Regions from separate parts of the Paenibacillus sp. VT-400 genome, predicted to be linked through region 3. Evidence: a T-box and tRNA genes for the amino acid it is inferred to sense, from the RefSeq annotation. Region 3 holds a T-box; the other regions hold tRNA genes.
The links. A T-box is a leader RNA that pairs with one kind of tRNA and senses whether it is charged. The one in region 3 lies ahead of leuS (leucine--tRNA ligase), so its partner is inferred to be a tRNA-Leu.
Positions count from the first base shown of each region.

Region 1 (4,957 bases), 2.7 Mb from region 3:
AGCAGTTGTTGGCGCATTGGCGAACTTTAGGAAACAGACAAACCAACTTGTCTATGATGCCAGAACAGATGTTTTAACAGGCATGAACAATCGCAGAACCTTCGAAGAAGTCATTCAGGAATGGATTCAGGATGAGGCGCCATTCTCCATTATTGTTCTGGATATCGACCGCTTCAAGTCCATTAATGATACATTCGGGCATCATGCTGGGGATGAAGTATTGAAACACATTGCCAATATCATTCAATTGTCTGTTCGACCAGAAGATGTCTGCGCCCGGTTTGGTGGAGAGGAATTTGTAGTCTTGTTAAGAAATTCCGAGTCTAACGTCGCTTTTGAGATTGCTGAACGTATCCGAATAACGGTCGAAGAAAGCGTATTGCCTATAGATCGTTCCGTGACCATCTCGGCTGGAATTGCTGAATATCCCAAGCACTCCACAACATCCACAGAACTGTTTCACCTGGCGGATAATGCATTGTATCAAGCGAAGGAAGAGGGACGTAACCGTACGGTTACGATCCAATCGGTTATTAAATAAGCAAGCAAAGAAGCTGTTCCCTTAAAAACCAGGGACAGCTTCTTTTGTGTACTATACCTCTTGTGAGGATCTGGCCAGAACCTCATTTGTATACGTTTCTCCCCAATCTCGCATGCTGAAGATAATCGGCCGTAACGTTTCACCAAATGGTGTGAGGGAATACTCCACTTTAGGTGGGATCTGGGGGTATATTTCACGATGAACAATTCCGCTGCTTTCCAACTCTCGAAGTTGCAGGGTGAGCATACGCTGGGTAATGTCAGGAAACAATTTTCGGATCTCGTTAAATCTCAAAGGACCGGAGAATAAATGATACAAAATGGCACCTTTCCATTTGCCTCCGATCACACTGAGGGTAACTTCCACGGAACAGCCGTATGGCGCGGGACATAGCTTGGTTGCGTCCTTTTTCATTATAACTACACCTCCACTTTACGGTGATTTTCTATAGTATCTATTTGGGTGGTTATATTACATAAAGTACGTATAGTTCATGAATGAGCATATCACTTATGATGCAGATTATAAACCCTAACTCTAGGGCAAGGCAGATGTGCTGATGTCTATAATATAAAAAAGAGCCCCGGTTTCAGGCTCTTCGCTGGATGTATAAAATATGATGATGAGCGTATATACGCTACTTCAGTGACGATAGAATGGAGTCACATAGAGCCATCGTTGCAATATTATCCTTGGCACTGGAATGTGGGACAGTCTGATTCTGGCAACACGCGATGAAGTGCGCCATTTCACCAACAAACCCGCGTAGATAAAGGTCACGATAAGCTCCTGACATGGGAGATCCGGAAGGTGTATATACAATATCTTGCTCCTCGAGAGATTTCCAGGGAAGGCTGGTCGAGCTCCGGGATTGATGAACAGTAAGTATGTTGATCTCTTCAGCTGACGCAAATCCGTTGTCAAAGGTGACGAGTACACTTTCACTCTCCCGTGACCAAGCACTCATGCCGGTAAAATAAGCGCTACCTACTACGTTATTTTCAAATACAAGGGAAATGCTTTGATTAATGTGTTCCCCATCCTTCACGGTTGTACCTGTAACTCGTATTACTTCTCCGAATAAGTAACGCATCAGATCGACCATATGAATGGCAGCGAGCTTCATGAACTGTTCCTCATCCTTGCAAAATGGGGTACTGTCTACAGCGAATTTCATCTGGAATGAACGTACATTACCTAGCGAACCACTATCAATTAGCTCCTTCAGCTTCATGTATATGGGGGCATAACGTTTCATAAAACCGACCATGACAACGACGCCAGCCTGCTCGGCAGCTTCTGCTACAGTGGCGGCTTCCGCTGCGTTCCATCCGAGCGGCTTATCCACGTATACATTCTTGCCAGCCCGAATGCATTCGAGAACAAGAGCGGTCTGATCTACAGGCTGGGCGACCACAACGACTCCGTCACAGATTTCCTGCTGCAACATAAGCTGAGCATTATCATACGCTTGTCCGTTGCTGCCAAATCGCAGCAGAGCTGCTTCAGAGCGTTCCATACTGCGTGTGGCAATGGCCTGGATCTGCGCTCCGGCTTCAACAACAGAAGGGTAAATATTCGTGGACGCATGAAACCCGGCACCGATAAAGCACAGATGGGTTGTTTTCAAGGTGGATCTCTCCTTCATTTTTGCATTCTTATGGATGGTATATTTGTTGTTTAATGCTACGATAGGGTGTTTGAAGTTGAGAAAAAAGGACATATGTCCTTTTCTTGAATGAATAAAAAAGAAGTTGCATTTTTATTTTGGAGCATGTATACTCTGAATTACGGTAAAACAAGGAATTGTTTCACCGGAACGCTTTTCATCGATGGATGAGGAGATACATATTATGCGGTCGTGGCGGAATTGGCAGACGCGCACGGTTCAGGTCCGTGTGGGCTAACCCCCGTGGAGGTTCGAGTCCTCTCGACCGCATCTAACAAAAAAAGGTTCGTGAGTTGCTCTAGGGCAATTCACGGACCTTTTTTTATTTTGTGGATCATTCGTGTGAAGCCTGCATTTTGCTACCAGCATGCTAATGCTAATGTTGCCGCTGGCGCAGAATGACTGCCGTGATGATCCCGGCAATGGCTCCTGCAATACCAAATAGCGTTACACTGGCAACCACTTCAACCGACTGGAGACGAAACAAAAAAGCGATACCGCTGCCAAAAGTGGTTCCGGCGAGAAAACCGAGCGAAATTCCTAATTCTTTTGTTAATTTCATTGCTTCACCTACTTGGAAAAGTGAGATATGGATTTGCAAATATTGGGTACAGGCAGTAAAGTGTGATCAGGAAAATCATCACATTTTATTTCCTTTTTTATCTTGTGGTTTTAACCCGTTAATTATGCATGATATCTCATATGGGAGGGTAAGGGCGAATGAATATGAACGAACGAATTGCAGCATGGAATGAGGAAGCACAGCAGTGTGCTTGCGGTCATCAACACCGAGTGGTGGATATGCTGATACATCTGGAAGCTGGGGCCATTCAGAGGTTACCGGGTTATTTGTCTGAGCAAAGATATCGTCAGGTGACGGTTGTTTATGATCAACATACGTTTCGGGCCGCCGGATCTGATGTGCTGAGTAGTATTCGCAAAGCGGGAATGCATGTGGATGAGATCGCTCTACCGGAGAATCGCACGGGGGATATCATTGCGGATGAAGCAGCTATTGTGCAGGTTATGTTGGGTGTGAGACTCGAAAGTCAGGCTGTAATTGCGGTGGGTTCAGGTACCATTCATGATCTGGTGAGATTTGTTTGTTCCAAAATGAATAAGCCCTTTCTGTCGATACCCACAGCGGCTTCAGTAGATGGCTTTACCTCTGCGGGTGCACCCTTAATTGTAAGCGGAATCAAACAGACATTTCAGGCTGTTCCGCCTGAAGCCATTTTTGCTGATATGAATATCCTGGAGCAAGCTCCCCAAGTGATGACGGCTGCCGGATTCGGAGATATGCTTGGCAAATATACTTCCCTTGCAGATTGGATTGTTTCTCGTGATCTGGGCGGGGAACCGTTCTGTCCGGTTGCTTATCGGATGACAGAAGAAGCGCTGAATACCTGCATAGATCATGTACAAGCGATTGCGGAGGGGCGAGCAGAGGGAGTAGCTGTATTAATGGACGCATTAATTGTTTCCGGTATCTCCATGCTGATCATTGACCATTCCCGTCCGGCATCCGGAGGTGAGCATCATCTATCCCATATTTTGGAGATGGATCTGATGCAAGCGGGAGAAAGGCCGGTTCTGCATGGTGCCAAAGTTGGCGTAGTTTGTGCATTGCTTACGGTGAAATATAAAGAACTTGCACAGACATCGGGTGAACCGGTGTTTGGGATATATGACCAATTGCCGGAGGCTTCTCAGCTCATCGCATGGTTGGAACAAGTAGGTGGACCTGTGACTACTGAGCAACTCGGTGTAACCCCGGAGATGGTGGAACATGCATTCAACACAGCGCATACGCTTCGTCCTCGATATACCGGATTGAGATATATCAATGAAGTGTTAAACACGAGACTAGGATGACATTTTAGAGAGAATGATCATGATGAAATGCATTAACTTCGCTTGTAGCGGGCTGTAATGGCTCTCCTTGGGAGCAAAAGACGAAAAAGGGAAGGTTATCTGACATTTCTGATGGAATAGCCAGAACAGTGCTTCAAATCCGAGAGAGAAGGCATGCATTTATTTTAAAAAAGGCTCTGGCCTCCCTATGGGGAGATCAGAGCCTTTTGGCTGTTCGCTTATTTAGTTGTTGCGACGATCTTTCAAGATGACATCTGCGAACAAAATAGTTTTCGGGATACGGAAAAATTGCTCCGCTTGTTCCTGAAATGCAGCAGAAGGCAGTGTTCCCTGATGCAGCCATTTGCGGAAAGTGCCGGGATGAACCCCGATCCAGTGGCTGACATCTGTCACCGACAGATCATGGACCATACACAAGCCTGTCAAAATACGGTTACTAACCGGAGAACGGGTCACCGTACGCTTCATGAAGCGAGATGACTCGGGTTGACATATGACAGGGCTATTACGCACAACTTCTTCATTGAAGAGAATATGACGCGGGTAGCCGAGTAATTGGCAAGTCTTGTCCAAATTGGTACTGCCGGGTATCCGTCCTTCATATACCCACGCACTGACACTGCGTGAAGAGATGGAGAGGTCTTCAGCAAGCTGGGACAACTTGATATCATTGGCCATCAGCACGGCAAGAAGAACACGATTGCGGATTTGACAGCGTGTCGGTTTTCGGAATCGTTTAACACGGACGCCTTTTCCCAAGTATTTACGGTTGATCAGAGACCACGCCTGGATGGAATGTTGTTCTGGTTGATTAGGCATATTTCCTCCGATTTTTTTTAACCAAATACTACAATAAACAACGGGGTACTTTC
Region 1 is NZ_LELF01000067.1:1,205,032-1,209,988, forward strand. Features, by position in the region: gene EL84_RS16145 (sensor domain-containing diguanylate cyclase) at 1-541, shown strand, start outside; gene EL84_RS16150 (winged helix-turn-helix transcriptional regulator) at 593-955, opposite strand; gene EL84_RS16155 (Gfo/Idh/MocA family protein) at 1,179-2,171, opposite strand; tRNA gene EL84_RS16160 (tRNA-Leu) at 2,397-2,480, shown strand; gene EL84_RS16165 (hypothetical protein) at 2,587-2,772, opposite strand; gene EL84_RS16170 (sn-glycerol-1-phosphate dehydrogenase) at 2,931-4,085, shown strand; gene EL84_RS16175 (helix-turn-helix domain-containing protein) at 4,308-4,904, opposite strand.
Region 1: it encodes a tRNA-Leu, which carries the amino acid that the T-box ahead of leuS (leucine--tRNA ligase) is inferred to sense. The anticodon was not compared.

Region 2 (4,957 bases), 3.3 Mb from region 3:
GTTGATCCAATGAATCAACAGTCCAATCCGCACGTTTGTCATCCGATAGTTCTGGCTGGAATCTTCCGTAACCCTGCATAATTCGAATCGTACGCATGCCCAGCTTCCGAGCAGGTATAATGTCGTTATCGATCCGATCGCCGATCATGACGGCTTCCTCCGGTTCACAACCGGCCTGCTTCAAGGCCACAGCGTATAACTCAGGGTCTGGCTTGGACACTCCTTCTTCAGCCGAACATGCCAGAACATCAACATACTTCCGCAAGCCGTAACTCTCCAGTCTCTCTTCCGTTCCAGGACTCTGATTGGCAATAATGCCAATGCGATAATGCCGTGACAACTGCTGAAGAACGGAATCTGCTGAAGGAAAAGGACGTTCAAGATCTTTTTGAAACTTCAGCTTGTCCTGAATCTGTTTTTGATGTCCCTCGTCTTTAACAAATGTGCGAATTGCCACTCTCATAGGCCATTGCTCATATTTTCGGTAACAGTTCGCGAACAGTTCTCTTACCGCCTCAATCTTCACCGGATATCTCAATGCACAGGCTTCGCGGACGAACTGTCCGATAATATCATCAACCGGCTCCCATTCATCCACCAGCGTATCTCCAACATCAAAAAACAACCATTTCAATCCACCTACATCCGGCACTCCAATTCCTCCTTGTAAGCATAAAAAAGAAGACTCACCATCATGCATGAGTCTCCTCAAACTTCCGTTTATCGATGAATCAATTTCATAATACCTTGAGTGAATTCTGAAATTGATTCTAATACATTCAATTATAACAGGCACCTTACACCTGAGCAATCACAAGCTATGGCATTAACCATTGAGGAGAAAGCCAACTTCCCCATTGAGCGAATATACAATCCGGTCTGCGCCCATGCCCCGATAGATGCCCTTAGGATGACTCTGCTCCGTAATGACGCACAGGGATTTCGATGTCCATGAACGGCAGATCTGTAAATAACGACAGGTCAGATTCAGGCTGTTCTCGAAAATAAACACGTTGCCTACGCTGCCCTGCGGCAAAAACCATTTTTGAGCTGCAGCCGTATTCATGCGAATGACATGTTCTACTCCGATTCTACGGAGTCTTCGCTCTTCCCCTGCACTGTTGGTTAGAACGGCAAACGGCATTTTTTTGTACATCAGCAATTTGATAAATTTGCGTCCTGCTTCATTTGGAGCAGTCACTAAGATCATCTCAGTATCCATCATTCGTTCCTCCCTTGGCGTGAAAAGACAACAAAAAAGAAGCGTGGGGGACCAAGGCCTCCCGAACGCTTCTTAAATAACCCATGGCGAAAACACCATGAACCAGCGTACGGCTTGTTGCCTCTCCCTTTAACGCTTACGAGGTTAGCTGACGGATTCGGGCGCGAGAGTCGCCCTATTTCCGGCTGTCACCGGAAAATTCACCCCATGAATGCCCACTGTCCTGGACAGCGCATTCCGTTGGTTCCCCCGTTTCCCATTCATTAATGAATGGAAACTCAGCGATTAAAACATCGTTCGTATATCTTAAGGTAAGATCGAGCGATATTATCGTTTGTTTCGTTTTTCAAGTACAATTTAGTTTAAATTGAAATTACGTTATGAATCATACACCCCCGCCATGACGGTGTAAAGTCCTTACAGATCACCGAATCGGCAGATTTTTGCCAATACTCGTTCATAATAACGCTTACAATAAGGTTATACTCTATCCATCTCTTCAAGGCTATCTAATTCTCACTCTGACGAAAATCCCTTCGTAATTCATTCACGTATTCAGCACAACTGGCCTGTTTTGATTCTTTTAACACCATATTAGTTTTGCAATATTTAATTGCAACCAATATAATAGAAGATATAAGAGTAAATAAATGGAGGCGATTTAGATGACAGTCTACGATTACAAAGTGAATACCCTTCGCGGTCAAGAAGTTGAAATGTCCGACTACCGTGACAAAGTGCTCCTGATTGTGAATACGGCAAGCTCATGCGGCCTTACCCCTCAATTCAAAGGTCTGCAAGAATTGCAAGACAAGTTTCAAGATGCTCCATTTGAAGTTCTTGGTTTCCCAAGCAACCAGTTTGCACAGGAAAAAGGATCTTCCGACGATATTGCCGAGTTCTGTCAGATGAATTATGGCGTGAGCTTCCCCATGTTTGAGAAAATTGATGTGAACGGCTCAAGCGCTCACCCTCTTTTCCAACACCTGAGCACAGAAGCTCCTGGCCTGCTCGGCTCCAAAGCAATCAAATGGAATTTCACCAAATTCCTCGTGGATCAGAACGGACAGGTCATTAAACGTTATGCTCCCAAAACAACACCGGACAAGATTGAAGAAGATATCAAGAATTTGCTGCAAAAATAATACACAGGCCACCCGTAGCCGGAAGGTAGAGCAACATTCCTCCGGTAATGGATGGCCTTTTTTCAACCCAGATGTCATACTGTTCGAAAAAGACAAAAAAAAGAAGCTTCCCATTAATGGAAAGCTTCTTTTTAATCGTTCATATGATGCGGTCGAGAGGACTCGAACCTCCACGGGCATACGCCCACTACCCCCTCAAGATAGCGTGTCTGCCATTCCACCACGACCGCATGTCGTAAATAATCGGCAACAGAATTGATTATACCGGGTTCAGAACTAAAAGTAAAGTATTTTTTAATACTTCTTTTTCAGCTAGGCATTTTCATCAAAAATCGCATAATCTCGTCATCTTTACCCATGAACTGCATATGATTAGATTTGATCCCCTCTTTTTCGGTAAGAGCCGATCTTGTTGATTCATTTATATATAGTCCTTCCTTATATATAGTCCTCCCTGCACTTCACCACATAAATAACACAATGAGTTATATAAAATAACACAAATATTAAATTCCAGATTTAATCCATTAATTTTCACGGATACTATTGACAAAAAGCGGACATTTATGGGATGATAACTATCATATAATTCGGATTTCTAAACACAAAGCAAACAAAAAGGAACATAAATGTTACTTTAAGTGACATTTAACGAACACAGGAGGCGAATGATTGTGAACCGTGGGAATAAGCTGCTCGATTATGTCAAACTGCTTGATTCCTCTATTCAGGTTGGAGGGTTCACCCATTCCTTCGGCATGGATATCCATATCAGGGAGGGTACCATTCGTAATGCTGAAGATCTCGAATCATTCATGCGTTGTCAGTTGCATCCGAGCATCGTTCGTCTTGAAGGTATGGCTATCAAAGGCATCTATACCGCAACAGATCACAAGGATACATGGCGGATAGCTCTGATCGACAAGCTCGTCCATGTTCAGCGAACCCCTGGAGATCTCAGAGAACAAGCTGCCGCCATGGGTAAACGATTGATCAGACTCGCACGAGCTCTGCACCCCTGGATTGAATTCAGCCAGCTCGAACAGATCTTTGCCAAATACGATTCGGTTGGCTGCCTCTCCACTGTTCACGCCTGGATTAACCACCACCTCGACATCCCGGTCGAGGAGGCGGTCCTTGGTTACCTGCATTCAGCCATGAATGCCTGCATAACCGAAGCCTCCAAAGTCATTCCCCTGAACAACGATACAACCAAGGATCTGATGGTCCGCCTGGCCACAGATCTGGAGAATGAATGGAAGACCGTCAGCGCCTCGGCTGCGGATGGACTGGCACAGCCAACCTCGATGTCCATGAAATCGTTTTTCCCCAGTTTCCATATGCTCGGAGCTGGACTTCATGCCTACAGGGCCTAATCCTCTTCCTCCTCATGCCTGCTCCCCTTCATTCAAAAAAACTAAAAAACACGCGGCAACCTCCTTGCCGACGTGTTTTTTGTCATTTCATTTGTTTTATTTACGTATTTACGCCATTTATAATCACAAAATACACTTTTTTCCGTCTTTTTTAATTGTTAGATGACGAATTTACGTATATAATAAAACATACAGCTCGCATTTCTATATATTCTACATGAAGAAAGGGCGGCTGAATACTACATTCTAACCAGGGGTGAACCCTTTTGAACAAGAAAAAACCAGTTACTCCGTTCGGATGGGCCATCAAACGACGGCTAACCGAACTTCAAGTGGACCAGAAGACCTTTTGTGAACAGCATGGCATCCCACCCTATCGTTTATCCAATCTTATTCACGGCACACGCAAAGCAACCCGATTCAGGCACCTGGTCGCTGATATTTTGGATATTCCAGATGAACTGAGATAAGATTTCTGCCAAAGGAGGGTCTCATCCATGAGACATGTTACATCCGATCTGGAGAGGCTGTCGTTCCAGTCCATACGTCACCAGCTCATCATTGTTGATGACAATTGGATTATCCAAAGTTGTAACCGTGCCTGGCAACAGGGACTTGGTCAATGCTCACCAAACCCGGATATACACAGTAGTCATAGACACTACCTGCACCTGACGGAAGCCTGGGCAAAACGAGGCAAGAACGCTAACATGGCACTTGTCGCACAGAATTTGAAAGAACGCGGAATACCCTTTAATCGAAATCATACATATGACATCTGCGTGTATACTGTATACAACGAAAAGAGGTGGTTTCGTGTAGAACTCACCCCTCTATCTTATTCAAATTCAATTCTGGATACCGATCTCGCTTTAATTGCACACATGGATATTACCGAACAAAGAAAGACAGAACACCAATTGAAGAAAGCATTGTCTGAAGTGCGCACATTGCGCGGACTGCTGCCTATTTGCGCTGTCTGCAAACAAATCAAGGACGAAGAGGAACACTGGAACTCCGTTGAGAGTTATCTGGAGAAGCATACCCACGCCGAATTCACGCATGACATCTGTCCGGAATGCATCCGGCGGTTATATCCGAAATACTCAAATATCCTGGACAAGCGCTCCTAAAACCTTTCTCCACTGGCCGACTAACTACAACTATACGGAGAGATGATGTTCAAACTGCGACATATCCAGTTCTTGCGGTGT
Region 2 is NZ_LELF01000067.1:625,470-630,426, reverse strand. Features, by position in the region: gene EL84_RS13440 (HAD family hydrolase) at 1-652, opposite strand, end outside; gene EL84_RS13435 (hypothetical protein) at 827-1,225, opposite strand; cyclic di-AMP (ydaO/yuaA leader) riboswitch at 1,341-1,516, opposite strand; gene EL84_RS13430 (glutathione peroxidase) at 1,888-2,367, shown strand; tRNA gene EL84_RS13425 (tRNA-Leu) at 2,515-2,597, opposite strand; gene EL84_RS13420 (urease accessory protein UreF) at 3,042-3,743, shown strand; gene EL84_RS13415 (hypothetical protein) at 4,010-4,213, shown strand; gene EL84_RS30835 (hypothetical protein) at 4,241-4,876, shown strand; gene urtE (urea ABC transporter ATP-binding subunit UrtE) at 4,907-4,957, opposite strand, start outside.
Region 2: it encodes a tRNA-Leu, which carries the amino acid that the T-box ahead of leuS (leucine--tRNA ligase) is inferred to sense. The anticodon was not compared.

Region 3 (4,957 bases):
ACCTTACGAATGGTCTTGCCTTCCAGCGCCTGCTTAACAGGTGCCAGCTCCATCGTAAAGTCCTGCATACCCTGTGCATCCAGATCCTTCGCGATTGTAGCACGAGTTACAATTTTACCATTTACCTGAACAACGATTTCTACTTCCGCATCCACTGTCATGGACTCATCATATTCAGGCCAAGCCACGTAAGAGATTCCACCTTCATGACCCAAACGGCTCCACAGTTCCTCTGCCATATGTGGTGCCAGTGGTGACAACAGCTGCACAAATTTCTCCATCGCTTCACGAGGCAGTGTGTCCGCTTTGTATGCATCGTTGATGAAAATCATCAGCTGGCTGATGGATGTGTTGAAGCGCAGATGTTCCAGATCTTCCGTAACTTTTTTGATCGTTTTGTGAGCAGTCCGTTTGAACTCATCCGTTCCACCGTCCACCGTAATCTTGTCATTGATGGCTCCTGTGTCTTCGTTAATGAAGAGACGCCATACACGTGACAGGAAGCGGTGCATGCCTTCAACCCCGTTTGCATTCCACGGTTTTGTCGCTTCCAATGGTCCCATGAACATCTCGTACAGACGCAATGTATCTGCACCGAATTCATTCACGATTTCATCCGGGTTAATGACATTACCACGAGATTTACTCATTTTCTCATTATTGGTACCCAGGATCATACCTTGGTTGACCAGTTTGTGGAAAGGCTCTTTGGTCTCCACAACACCCAGATCATACAGCACTTTGTGCCAGAAACGAGCGTACAGCAAGTGAAGTACGGCGTGCTCTGCTCCGCCAATGTACAGATCAACTGGCAGCCACTGCTGCTGTTTCTCCTTGGAGATCAGTTCCTTGTCATTGCGCGGATCGATAAAGCGCAGGTAATACCAGCAGCTACCCGCCCATTGTGGCATGGTATTGGTCTCGCGACGTGCCTTCATTCCCGTTTCCGGATCTACCGTATTCACCCACTCCGTAACATTCGCCAGTGGTGATTCTCCTGTACCCGAAGGTTTGATCTGGTCGATATCAGGCAGCAGCAGTGGAAGTTGATCCTCAGGTACGGTCTTCATCGTTCCGTCTTCCAGATGCAGAATCGGGATTGGCTCACCCCAGTAACGCTGACGGCTGAACAGCCAATCGCGCAGACGATAGGTCACTTTCCCTTGTCCTTTACCGTTCTCTTCCAACCAAGCAATCATCTTGGCAACCGCTTCTTCATTATTCAGTCCGTTCAAGAAATCGGAATTCACATGTGCGCCATCACCCGAATATGCCTCTTGTGTAACGTCTCCACCTTGAATAACCTCGATGATATCCAGACCGAACTGCTTCGCAAATTCCCAGTCACGCGCATCATGACCCGGAACTGCCATAACCGCACCTGTGCCGTAACCTGCAAGAACGTAATCAGCAATCCAGATCGGCAGTTTTGCACCATTAACAGGGTTGATTGCATAAGCGCCAGTGAATACACCTGTTTTGTCTTTGGCCAAATCTGTACGTTCCAGATCACTCTTACGAGAAGCCTGCTCCTGATAAGCCTGAATCGCTTCATGTTGGTCATCGGTTGTAATTGCTTCTACCAATTCATGTTCTGGAGCAAGTACTGCAAAGCTCGCACCGAACAATGTGTCCGCACGGGTAGTGAACACCTTGATAACTTCCTCGCGACCCTCAATGGCAAATACAACTTCCGCACCTGTTGATTTACCGATCCAGTTGCGCTGCATATCCTTGATGCTTTCAGACCAATCCAGCTCTTCCAGGTCTTCCAACAGACGCTCTGCATACTCGGTAATTCTCAGAACCCATTGACGCATCGGTTTGCGTACAACCGGATGTCCACCACGTTCACTCTTGCCATCAATAACCTCTTCATTAGCAAGTACCGTTCCAAGGGCTTCACACCAGTTAACTGCAACTTCATCCACATAAGCCAAGCCTTTATTGTACAGCTGAATAAAGATCCATTGTGTCCATTTATAGTATTCAGGGTCCGTTGTGCTGATCTCACGATCCCAGTCATAGGAGAAACCAAGCGATTTGATCTGGCGACGGAAATTGTCAATATTACGGAATGTAATATCTCGTGGATGTTCACCTGTATCCAGTGCATGCTGCTCAGCAGGCAGACCGAAAGCATCCCAACCCATTGGGTGCAATACGTTGTAACCGCGCATACGTTTGTAACGGGAAACGATATCCGTTGCCGTATATCCTTCCGGGTGACCTACGTGCAGACCTGAACCGGATGGATAAGGGAACATATCCAGTGCATAAAATTTCGGTTTAGCAGGGTCCTCACCCGTTTTAAACGTTTTATTTGCATCCCAATATTGCTGCCAACTTTTTTCCATGACTTGTGGCTGATAGCCGTGTTTCGGCTGGTTATTCTCACTCATCTATTGTTCCTCCTTCAGGTTATTCACTTTAGCTTTAATTGCAACAAAAAAACCTCAGCATCCCGTAGCGTTTGCAGCGCTAGGGACGAGAGGTTGAATTCCCGTGGTACCACCCTAGTTAGTGGACGAACGTGCTTCGTCATCCACTCCCTTTGGACCTGTAACGGCGGTTAACCGATGCGGATTTCCATTCCTGAACCCAAGCTTTATACAAGCAGGTTAAACAGAATGGTGTAATCACCGCATTTCTCCAAGGCGAGTTCGCAAATCACTGTCAACCGGCTTGCACCAACCGCCGGCTCTCTGTTATGTACAGGAATTACTACTGATCCTTATCATCGAAATATGTATACAATATCGGGACCATTATATAAAAAAGCAAGCCCAAAGTCAATATTACACGTTATAATGACCCTTTTAAGTCACACGGTTCGTACCGTTCAATAATACTCGTTGCTGTTCAGGATAACCGAAAACGCTCAATGCCTTCCTCCAGATTATGAATGGTCCAATTCACATGTTCCTGATTATCATATTGACGATAAGCGCACTCAATGCGCAGCACCAGATCAAAGTACAAGTCATAGAGACTTCTTCTTTTCAGCTCACTTTCAGTCGTAATCTCATGCCCATACCCTTTCACAAAACCGGGTGTATAGTTAAAATGACTGAAATAATGCTCCATCAGAGGATCTGCCCACAGAGAACGTTCAAAATCAATAATCGCTGTGATACGACCTTTGTCTACTAGAACATTGCCATCCCACAGATCCCAACTCACAAGAACAGGTTCTTTTACATCGTCCAGCACATCCGATTTCTCTTCAATCAAGCGTCTCAATTCAGGATAATCGATTGAAAATTTAATTCCGGCTTCTTCCCCGTCGGTAAGAATATCATCCATCAGATTCATAAATGCTTCTTTCCATGTGGAATATTGCTGTTTTTGCTCCGAGAAATATCCAAACTTCTCGCCTTTGATTTCATTAATTCGACGATTGTACCGACCGAGCTGGTGTTCAATGGCCTCCTGCTCTTCCGCAGAATATTGATCCTTGACCTGATTATAGGGTGTTCCAGACATGTACTCCATGATAAAATAACGCGCTGAAGCCATAGTTAACGAATCATCATAAGCCAGCACTTGGGGTACGGGAACATCCTGTAGCTCCGTGATGAGGCGTAGCGCCTCAATCTCAGCAATCATGAGATCCTGCTCACAGCGCATCAGATTTGTCGAAGCCGACGGTGCAATTTTGAGTACCACTCGCTGTGCGTCACTCAGTGTAATGAGATATGCATGATTGGCCCAGCCATCCACCATTTCCTTGTAGTCCTGTATACTTGCAGAGAAATGCTGCTCTATTATGGCATTCAACTGTTCTGACGTAAGTCTTGTTTTATATGTACTTTCCATTTCTACACCTCACATTGACATTTGATTTATTTCCTCAGAAAACGCTTTCTATCCGACTATTATCACCTTCTTTACTTTAACTGGCAATACTTTTTGTCACGTCGTTATGTCTTTTCTTGCATTCCTCTACCCTATTTAAGACTATTGCTATTCATTCTCCATAAAAAAATCAAACAAAAAACTGCCCTTATGCACCATAAGGACAGTTCTCATTATTCGCTCTTACTTCACAGCCACGTAGAACAAGCGCTGTGCGCTGTCTCCAGCTTCTTTCCATTCAAAATCCGCATATACCTTCACGTCTCTAAAACCTGCCTTGGACAACTCAAGCTTCATCCAGTCCGGGTTATATGCACGCTGGACATGAACTTCTTCAAACCGCTGATACATATCCTTGCTACCATCATCCACACGCGAAAAAATACTGAGATGATGTTCGATCTCACAGCGATCCTGATCCAGATCACATGTCCAAATATACGACACGGAGCGCTCATCCAGTACAAAAGGCTGCTCTTCATCATAACGAATAAGGGTATTGGGATGATGCACATCAAACAGGAACGTTCCACCAGGCTTCAGCATCTCGTATGTCCGCTGGAAAGTACGAACGACATCTTCTTGTTCAAGCAAATAATTGACACAATCACAGAAAGATATCACCGAATCCACAGGTTCCGGAACTCGCCATTCCCGCATATCCTGTTGCACCCAACGGACACTGCCCTCGCGATACAAGCGATGTCCCTGAGGCGTAGCCTCCATCTTGCTGCGCGCAACCGACAGCATATCTGATGAGAGGTCAATGCCTGTAACTTCGAAACCGGAGTTCACGAGCGGGATCGTAATGGAGCCCGTTCCACAGCCAAGTTCAGCGACACTTTTGGGCATTCCATGCTTTTCCCATGCTGTTCTTGCAAACCTTATCCAGTCCGGATAAGGCATATCTTCCATTAATTCATCATACACATACGCAAATTTCCGGTAAGACATGTCAGGCACCGCACTTTCAATTTCATTTTCCAATCCTGTTAACAAAAGAAAAGACAGGGGCATCCGGTGTTTACCCAGCCTATCCCTGCCTTCTCCGAGTTCCATATTACAACTATTTAATCAGGAAGATTACTTGTTTTCATTT
Region 3 is NZ_LELF01000067.1:3,899,222-3,904,178, forward strand. Features, by position in the region: gene leuS (leucine--tRNA ligase) at 1-2,402, opposite strand, end outside; T-box leader at 2,481-2,750, opposite strand; gene EL84_RS27835 (phosphotransferase family protein) at 2,863-3,819, opposite strand; gene EL84_RS27840 (class I SAM-dependent DNA methyltransferase) at 4,042-4,812, opposite strand; gene EL84_RS27845 (S1 RNA-binding domain-containing protein) at 4,942-4,957, opposite strand, start outside.